DNA from 4 places in the Streptomyces sp. DH10 genome. Region 1 is predicted to be linked to each of the others. Evidence: riboswitches for the same ligand, from Rfam matches in the RefSeq annotation. Region 1 holds a riboswitch; each other region holds the start of a gene.
What was found. A riboswitch is a leader RNA that binds a small molecule or an ion and turns the genes downstream of it on or off. The one in region 1 is predicted to bind cobalamin.
Positions count from the first base shown of each region.

Region 2: it holds a riboswitch for cobalamin, as region 1 does, so the genes downstream of both, QC385_RS03035 (ABC transporter substrate-binding protein) here and QC385_RS23585 (energy-coupling factor ABC transporter permease) in region 1, are expected to answer to the same signal.
Region 3: it holds a riboswitch for cobalamin, as region 1 does, so the genes downstream of both, QC385_RS37925 (cobalamin biosynthesis protein) here and QC385_RS23585 (energy-coupling factor ABC transporter permease) in region 1, are expected to answer to the same signal.
Region 4: it holds a riboswitch for cobalamin, as region 1 does, so the genes downstream of both, QC385_RS34715 (ribonucleoside-diphosphate reductase subunit alpha) here and QC385_RS23585 (energy-coupling factor ABC transporter permease) in region 1, are expected to answer to the same signal.

Region 1 covers NZ_JARVKU010000011.1:218,587-220,778, reverse strand. The annotation lists gene QC385_RS23590 (energy-coupling factor ABC transporter substrate-binding protein) at 1-186, opposite strand, end outside; gene QC385_RS23585 (energy-coupling factor ABC transporter permease) at 183-884, opposite strand; cobalamin riboswitch at 915-1,099, opposite strand; gene QC385_RS23580 (serine/threonine-protein kinase) at 1,190-2,192, opposite strand, start outside.
Region 2 covers NZ_JARVKU010000001.1:691,926-694,117, forward strand. The annotation lists gene QC385_RS03030 (FecCD family ABC transporter permease) at 1-141, opposite strand, end outside; gene QC385_RS03035 (ABC transporter substrate-binding protein) at 138-1,163, opposite strand; cobalamin riboswitch at 1,247-1,405, opposite strand; gene QC385_RS03040 (CoA-binding protein) at 1,502-1,912, shown strand; gene QC385_RS03045 (APC family permease) at 2,085-2,192, shown strand, end outside.
Region 3 covers NZ_JARVKU010000027.1:62,994-65,185, reverse strand. The annotation lists gene QC385_RS37930 (cobyric acid synthase) at 1-345, opposite strand, end outside; gene QC385_RS37925 (cobalamin biosynthesis protein) at 342-1,283, opposite strand; cobalamin riboswitch at 1,385-1,525, opposite strand; gene QC385_RS37920 (hypothetical protein) at 1,654-1,875, opposite strand; gene QC385_RS37915 (inorganic phosphate transporter) at 1,910-2,192, opposite strand, start outside.
Region 4 covers NZ_JARVKU010000022.1:111,240-113,431, forward strand. The annotation lists gene QC385_RS34710 (RNA-guided endonuclease InsQ/TnpB family protein) at 1-906, opposite strand, end outside; cobalamin riboswitch at 1,190-1,314, shown strand; gene QC385_RS34715 (ribonucleoside-diphosphate reductase subunit alpha) at 1,437-2,192, shown strand, end outside.

The DNA of each region.
Region 1 (2,192 bases):
TTCGTACAGGGGCGAGAACCAGGGCTCGTAGTCCGGCTCGATCTCGGTGATCGCCGTCTCGGCCTCGCCGTCGGAGCCCGTGAAGGGCTCCTCCTTGTGGTCGCCGAGACCGAGCGCGAGCGGCAGCACGGCGAGCGCGACCACGACGAGCAGCAGCAGGATGTTGATCTTCGTGTTCCTGCTCATCGGGCCACCGCCTCGGTCTCGCCGCGGGACTGCTTGCCGGCGATGAGCACACCCAGCCGGGTCAGTTCGCCCTTGCTGGACTGCACCAGCAGCCGCATCACGAGGACCGTCAGCAGTCCCTCGCTCACCGCGAGCGGGATCTGGGTGACGGCGAAGATGGAGCCGAACTTGCCGAGCGCGCCCAGGAACCCGCTGCCCGGGTCGGGGAAGGCGAGCGCCAGCTGCACGCTGGTGACGCAGTAGGTGGACAGGTCGGCGACGAACGCCGCGAAGAACACGGCGACCATCAGCGGCGCGCCGTACCGCCGCAGCAGCCGGTACACCGCGTATCCCGCCCAGGGGCCGACGATCGCCATGGAGAAGACGTTGGCGCCCAGCGTGGTCAGACCGCCGTGCGCGAGCAGCAGTGCCTGGAAGAGCAGGGTGATCGTGCCCAGCACCGCCATGACGGGCGGCCGGAACAGGATGGCTCCCAGGCCCGTGCCGGTGGGGTGGGAGCAGCTGCCGGTGACGGACGGCAGTTTCAGGGCGGACAGGACGAACGTGAAGGCGCCGGAGGCACCGAGGAGCAGGGTGCTCTCGGGGTGCTCGCGCACCTCACGGGTGAGCGACCGGACTCCGTGGACGACGAACGGCGCAGACGCGACACCCCAGGCGGCCGCGTGCGCCGGAGGCAGGAAACCCTCGGCAATGTGCATGGCTCAGCAGACCCTCTCCAGCACCTCGTGGATGGTTGACGCGCCTTGGCCGGTCTCCTGGCTCACGGGTCCCACCGCCCGTACTCCGCCTTCCCGGGTTCGTGAGAACCCAGTGGCTGCCCGCGAGGGCTGGAGCCGGACTTCCCGATCACAGTGGCGAGGGCCGCACCGGCATCACACCGGATTTCCCGTTCACCAAGGCGTGGTGACAGTAATGCCGGGATAAGGGCCATGACAAGCCAGCCGAGGGGGCGCGCGAGGGGGCGCGTGAAGGGGCGACCGCTCGCACACCGGCGCAGGAGGGCTCAGTCGTCGCCCTCTCCGTCATCGTCCTCCCCGTTCTCCCAGGACTGCGGAGTCTGTTCCTGCTTGGGCTTGTCCGCCTTCTGCGGCGGGTCGCTGATCGCCTCCGGCGTCGGGCTCGAGAGGCCGGGCGTCGGTTCGGCGGAGGTCGGGGTGCCGGGGGCCGCGGGGGAGGGGGTGACATCGGCCACTGTGCCGGCGGGGGGAGTCGTGGCGGGCGCCGGGGCGGAGGAGAGGGGCTCGGCGGAGCCGGCGGACGAGACGGCGGCCGGGCTGCTCGCGGACGGCGACGCGTCGGGTTCCGTACCCTCCGTCGCGGTCTTGTCGGGCGAGAACCACATCATGCCGGCGAGCATCGCGGCGAGGAACAGCGCCGCCGCGGCCACCGCCGCGGCCAGCCTCCGGTGGTTGCCGGGGCCGTTACGGGGTGCGGAGCGACGTGAACGCCCGCCCGGGGCGGTGCGAGACCCCGTGGGCAGCGCGTACGTGGCCGGGGCGCCGGTGCCGGCCGCCGTGTACGGTCCCGGCCCGGAGGAGGGCACCGGGGACGCCGCGTACGGTCCCGGCCCGGAGGACGGCACCGGGGACGCCGCCTCCGGCAGTGGCTCGGGCAGCCCCTGCCAGGCGCCGCCGGCGAACCACTCGGCGGCCTGCTGTGCCGTGGGCCGGTCCTCGGGCTGCTTGGCGAGCAGGGCGAGGAGGTAGCTCTCGAAGGCCGGCGGCAGACCGGTGACACCGAGCTCGCGGGGCGGTACGGGAACGTTGTCGAGATGCTGGTGGAGGAGTGCGACGGCGGTGTCGGCCTGGAACGGCGGGCGGCCGCTGAGGAGCTGGTAGAGCACGCACCCCAGGGAGTACATGTCGGAGGCGGGACCCGCAGGCCGGCCCAGGGCGCGTTCGGGCGCGAGGTAGAGGCCGGTGCCGACGATCTGGCCGGTGGCGGTGAGCGCGGCGCCCGGGTCGTCGAGGAAGCGCGCGATGCCGAAGTCGCCGATCTTCAGCGTC
Region 2 (2,192 bases), on a different contig from region 1:
GCCGAGTCCGAGGTGGGCCGCGACGGCGGACCAGACGTCCGCGACCCGGATGTCGGCCGGGCCGACGGTGATCGCCAGGGCCAGGGAGACCACCAGCAGCAAGGCGCCCGCGACACCGAGCGCGGGTCCGCGGACCGTCACTTCACGAGCCCGAACTCGCGCAGTCCGGCGGCTACCTTCTCCACTCCCTCGACCGTGCGGATGGTCGGGTTCATGGCCTGCCCGCTGAGCAGCACGTACCGCTTGTGCCTGACCGCCTCCATGTTCCTGGTGACCGGGTTGGACTCCAGGAAGGCGATCTTCTTCGCGGCCGACTCGGCGGTCTGCGACTTGCGGGTGAGGTCGCCGATGACGAGGACGTCGGGGTCGCGTTCGGCGACCGTCTCCCAGTTGATCTGCGGCCACTCCTCGTGCGTGTCGTCGAAGACGTTCTTCGCGCCGAGGGCCCGCGTGATGACGCCGGGCGCTCCGCAACAGCCCGCCATGTACGGCGACTCGGAGTTGGCGAACCAGTACAGGAGGGTGACGTCGGAGGCGTCGACGCCCCGTGTGGCCTTGGCCATGCGCCGCTGGAGGGAGGCGACGAGCTTGTCGCCCCGTTCCCGCACGCCGAACACGGTCGCCAGGTCGCGTACTTCGCCGTAGACGGTGTCGATGCCCAGCGCCTTGGCGCGCGCGCCGTCGCCGCCCCCGGAGTTGTCCTTGCCGGCGCAGTCCGACGGGGAGACGTACGTGGGCACGCCGAGCTTCTCGAACTGCTCGCGGGTGGCGACGCCGCCCTTGCCGAGGGTGGAGACGAAGGAGGCGGCGACGAAGTCGGGGCCGGCGTCCAGGACCCGTTCGAAGGACGGGTTGTTGTCGGAGATGCGCGGCACCTTCGCGTTGGCCTTCGCCAGCCCCTTCATCACCGGGTCGGTCCAGGTGGCCGTGCCCGCGAGGCGGTCGGCGAGGCCGAGGGAGAGCAGGATCTCGGTGGTGCCCTGGTTGAGGGAGACGGCGTGTCGCGGCGCGGCCTCGACGCGTACCTCGTGCCCGCAGTTGTCGAGGGTGACGGCGGCCTTCTCGGCGGTGGCCTTCGAGTCGCCGCAGCCGGTCAGGAGCAGGGAGCCGGCCGCGAGCAGGACGGCGGCACGGGCGGGTCGGGCAGGTCGGGCGAGGGGCACGGAAACCAGTCCTCAGTCGTCGAGGGCTCGATCGCGGAGCCCGGTCGTACGGTGCTCCCCCGCCGCGGACCGCCGCGGGGGCCGCCAGCAGGTCTTCGGACTCGGGTTCGTCCGGTACGGGGCGCCTTCCCGGACGTCACACGCCGTCCAGTGGCCGAGGCCCCGCCCGTCCCCCTCACCGCTGCGCGTCAGTTCCGGATTCGCACCGGATTCCCTGACCCACGTACATGGGTTCGACTGGCCTCGGCAAGCTATCACGGAGGGCGCCGGGGAATCACCGCGCACCGTCCGTCGTTGTGCGGACGACAGTTCTTCCGCGACTTTCGAGGAGGCCGCCGGTGTACGGCGACGAGGCAACGGTCCGCAGGATCCTCACCGGGCTCGGCGACACCTGGGCCGTGGTGGGCCTGTCGTCGAACGAGCAGCGCGCGGCGTACGGCGTCGCCGCCGTGCTCCAGCGCTACGGCAAGCGCGTCGTGCCCGTGCACCCGAAGGCGGAGACGGTGCACGGCGAGCAGGGGTACGCCAGTCTGGCGGACATCCCCTTCGACGTGGACGTCGTGGACGTGTTCGTGAACAGCGATCTCGCCGGAGCCGTCGCGGACGAGGCGGCCGCGAAGGGCGCGAAGGCGGTGTGGTTCCAGCTCGGCGTCATCGACGAGGCGGCGTACGACCGGACCCGTGCCGCGGGACTGGAGATGGTGATGGACCGCTGCCCGGCGATCGAGATCCCCCGGCTCGGGCAGTGACCTCAACGATTCCTCATCGCCGCCTACAGAATTCCTGAAACACTTCCCAGGAAATACCCGCGCCCGGTCAAGGCTGCGCAACTCGCCTTCTGCCGCCGGATAATCGATTCCTAATCTGAGGCCTCTTGCTCGCCGAACTCTCCGAGTTCATTTATGAGAGGCCCTTGAATTCATGGTAAGAGACGGCCTCCGCCGGGATGTCGGACTGATCGGCCTCATGTGGGCGTCGGTCGGCTCCATCATCGGCTCCGGCTGGTTGTACGGCGCCGAGAAGGCGGTC
Region 3 (2,192 bases), on a different contig from region 1:
CCCGAGCAGCTTCTGCTGCCGTCCGCCGTGGTACCCGCGTGCGCTGAGCTCCCCGACCGGCTTGCCCAGCAGCACGACCTGACTGCTGCTCTCGCCGCCGGGCTTGAGCAGCACCGGGTTCATCAGCGCGGTCGGCTCGACGCGGCAGGCCTGCGCCTGCATGGCCTGCGCTCGCCCGATCTCGGCGCCTTCCTTCGTCACGAAGGAGTTGAGGGACATGTTCTGCGCCTTGAAGGGCGCCACCTTGACGCCCTGCCGCACCAGCCACCGGCAGATCCCCGCGGTCACGACGCTCTTGCCTGCGTCGGAGGTGGTACCGGCGACGAGAAGCCCACCGCCCGTCATGACGTACGCCCTTTCGCGATGCGGCGCGCGGCGACACAGACGCCGAGCGCGAGCCAGCCGACACGCCTGGACAGCCGTACGGCCCGTTCGATGTCCCGGGTGGCGACGGCGCGCCCGGCCCCGTTGAGCACGGGCCGGTGCTCGACGCGCCCGCCGTACGACAAGGTCCCGCCCAGCCGCACCCCGAGCGCCCCCGCGAACGAGGCCTCCACGGGCCCGGCGTTGGGGCTCGGATGCTTGGCGGCGTCGGCGCGCCAGGCCCGTACGGCTCCCCGTGGATCGTCTCCCGCCAGGGCCGCGAGCACGGCGGTCAGCCGGGCCCCCGGCCAGCCCGCCAGGTCGTCCAGCCGGGCGGAGGCCCATCCGTAACGCCGGTACCGGGCCGACTTGTGCCCGACCATGGCGTCGAGGGTGTTGACGGCGCGGAACCCGAGGAGTCCCGGCACACCGCCGACGGCCCCCCACACGAGCGCCCCCACGACCGCGTCGGAGGTGTTCTCGGCGACGGACTCGACCACGGCCCGCGCGATCCCGTCGGCGTCGAGCGCCTGCGGATCCCGCCCGCACAGATGCGGCAGCCGCACCCGTGCCCCGTCGACGTCCCCCGCCTCCAGGGCACGCCCGATGGCCCGCGCCTCCCGCGCGAGCGAAGTCCCCCCGACCACGGCCCAGGTGGCGGCACCGGTCAGCGCGGCGGAGGCGACGGCGGAGTCACGCACGGCCCGCGCGGCGACGCTCCCGAGCGCGACGGCTCCTCCCGCGCACACCACGGTGTGCAGCGCGCCCCAGCCCCGGTGGTCCCGCCACAACACCCGTTCCACGGCTCCCGCGGCCCGCCCGAACACGGCGACCGGATGCCCCCGGCGAGGATCGCCGAGCAGCAGGTCACCGATCAGACCGGCGGCGGCGCCGTACGCGAAGACGCGACCGGCACCCATGGGCTCAGCCGTCCGTAGGGGCAGGCAGGGGTGGGGTACTGAACTTCGATCGGCAGCCGCGCATGGCGATATGTCCTCACTCAGGGTGTCCGCGCCCTGGTTCGACTAGACCGGCGGTGAGAGTTCCTGGCTCCCGGGGAATCGCTACCCCGGTGACAGTGGCGGGACCGCGCCGGACTTCCACCGGCTTCCTCTCCTGCCGCCGTTACTGGCCCCGGCAGTCCACCACGGCCGGGAACAGCCGTCAACTTGCCGTTGACCTGCGAGGGGAGACTGTGGAGAAGCCCACACCGCCCCCTGTCACACGAGGACGGGCGGGACAGGACCGAAGTCCTGTCCCGCCCGTCGGGAACCTCGTGCGGTCGGGCCGTCAGGCCACGATCAGATAGATCCCGTACCCCACAGCCGCCGCGCACGCCGCGAAGCACGCGTACGCGCCGGTGACCGCGAGGCCCGCGGATCCGCCCTGGGCCACCGCCCGTTCGCGGCGGGACAGGCCGGTGATGCCGAGGGTGAACAGGGCCACCAGGGCCACGGTGACCACGAGGCTGACGCCGAAGACGGAGCCGAGGGCCGCCCAGTCGATCTTCATATCGGAGACTCTTCCTTGTTACGGGTCGGCGGGGTCAGACCGTGGTGGTCGTCGAGGGCGTCCGCTCGGCGGTGGCCTGCGCCGGGAACGACGGCACCGGGTCCTCCGCCGCCTCCGTTGCCGTGCCGGCCGGCGGCGGCGTCACCGCTGCCATCGCCGTGGTCACCACACCGGCGGGCTCCGCCTCGTCGGTGTCGTTGACGTTGGTGTGGTCGACGACCTCACGCCGCGAGATCTTCCAGATCGCCGCGCTGGAGGCGACGAGGAAGACGGCCACCACCGCGGTGCCCCAGCTGCCGAAGCCGGTGACGTACTCG
Region 4 (2,192 bases), on a different contig from region 1:
GTCCCGGGTGGGCCGGTTGGCCCGCTCGGTGTGACCGCAGCGCGGGCAGCGCTGCGAGGTATGTCGTGCGTCCACTTCCAGGAATGGCACCCCGGCCTTACGAGCTTTGTAGGCGAGGTGGTGTCCGAGCTGGTGGAAGGGCCATGAGGAGAGGGTGCCCCGCTGGTGACCCCGTAGCCGTACCCGCTCGCGGATCCCGCCGAGGTGCTCGACGGCAATGCCGCGACCGGTGCGTTGGGCAACGGACACGATCTCCTTGCTGATCCGGTGGTTCACATGGGTGGCATGGCGGCGTTCCTTCTGTGCGCGGCGGGTGGCCGAGCGGGTCCGCCTGGCCTGGAGTTCGGCACGTTTGCGGGCCTGCCAGCGCCAGTAGCGGGACAAGCGGCGGCCCTGGTGGTTGGTGCCGTCGCTGGTGGTGGCGAGGTTCACGATGCCCCGGTCGACCCCGATCCAATCGGCAGGCTCGTACACCTCCGGGCCGGGGATGTCGCAGGTGGCGATCAGGAACCACTTCCTGCCGCGCTGGACGAGGTCGCTCTCGCCCTTGCAGTACTGCACGAGGGTCTTGAGCTGCTCGGGGGAGCAGACAAAGCGGATGCCCTTCATCCGCCCGGCGACGGTCCAGATGGACACCGTGCGTGCGTCGTACTGCCACGACAGGCAACGGTCGTCGAACGGCTGGGCCGCCTCCGGGCGGAAGGCGATCGGTGAGCCGACCGCCCTGCGGTGCCGCTTGGAGGTGGGCGAGCCCAGGTTTCCGGCCTGAAGGTTGTCCTTGAGGTTCTCGGCGAAGGCAACCTGCGAAGCGTAGGTGGCGGCCCGGTTGCAGGCGCGCAGGGTCGCCTCAAGCGCCGACGCCTGCTCGGGCGTCGGCAGCAACTTCACCTGCACGACCAGCCTCATGGCATCGGACCGTAGTACGACATCCGCACACACAACCGCTATTCGCCCCGCACTCACCACAGCAGGTGACCCGCGGGACGACTGTTCGCATTCCCCGGCTCCGCCGGGCAGCCGTGGGCGGGCGCCCCTCGCCGGACAAAGAGCCGACGCGGCGACGCTCCGCGTCGCGGCCGACAGGAGGCGATTGCTCCCCGGCGTAAACGCCGAGGCATCCTCGCCAGAAGCGGGTGAAACCGTCGCGGCACTACATCTAGGGGTGCTTTCTCAACCCGGCACAAGATGTATGCTCATGCTCGCTGTCGCCGCAGGGGAATCCGGTGCGAATCCGGAACTGTCCCGCAACGGTGTACTTGTGCGTGTTCGCGCACAGGCTTCAGTCCGAGGACCTGCCGACAGCGCGCCCGGCCGCCCGGCCGGTGCGCCCTGACGTCCGGGCCTCGCGGAGTGGGCCGGTGGACGCGACGCCGCGTGCGCTCGCGTGCTGCCCGCTGCCCTGCGAGGCCCCCGTGCCGAGCGAGGGAGAGCCCCACGTGACCATCGCGCCAGCCGATCCGGTCTCAGCCGCCGAAGAAGAGCAAGACGGTCCTGGTGCCGCGCTGCTGCGGACCCTGACCGAGCTGACCGCCGACCTCCCCGACGCCGACCCCGGCCGGGTCGCCGCCGCCGCGCTGCGCGGCCGGTCCGCGCGGGCCGACGAGTCGGAGTTGCGCGAGCTGGCGACGGAGGCGGCCGCCGGCCTCATCTCCGAGGACCCCGCCTACTCCCGGCTGGCCGCGCGCCTGCTGACGATCGGGATCCGCGCCGAGGCCGCCTCGCAGGGCGTCACATGCTTCACCGAGTCCGTCGCGGTGGGGCACCGGGAGGGCCTCATCGCCGACCGGACCGCCGAGTTCGTGCGCGTCCACGCCGCCCGTCTCGACGCCCTGATCGACACGGCCGCCGACGACCGCTTCGGCTACTTCGGCCTGCGCACGCTGCACAGCCGCTACCTGCTCCGGCACCCGATCACCCGCAAGGTGATCGAGACGCCCCAGCACTTCATGCTGCGCGTCGCCGCCGGTCTCGCCGAGGACGACACCCGCCGCTCCGTCGACGAAGTCGCCGCGCTCTACGGGCTGATGAGCCGGCTCGACTACCTCCCCTCCTCCCCCACCCTCTTCAACTCCGGCACGCGGCACCCCCAGATGTCGTCCTGCTACCTGCTCGACTCCCCCAAGGACGAGCTGGACTCGATCTACGACAGGTACCACCAGGTGGCGCGGCTGTCGAAGCACGCCGGCGGCATC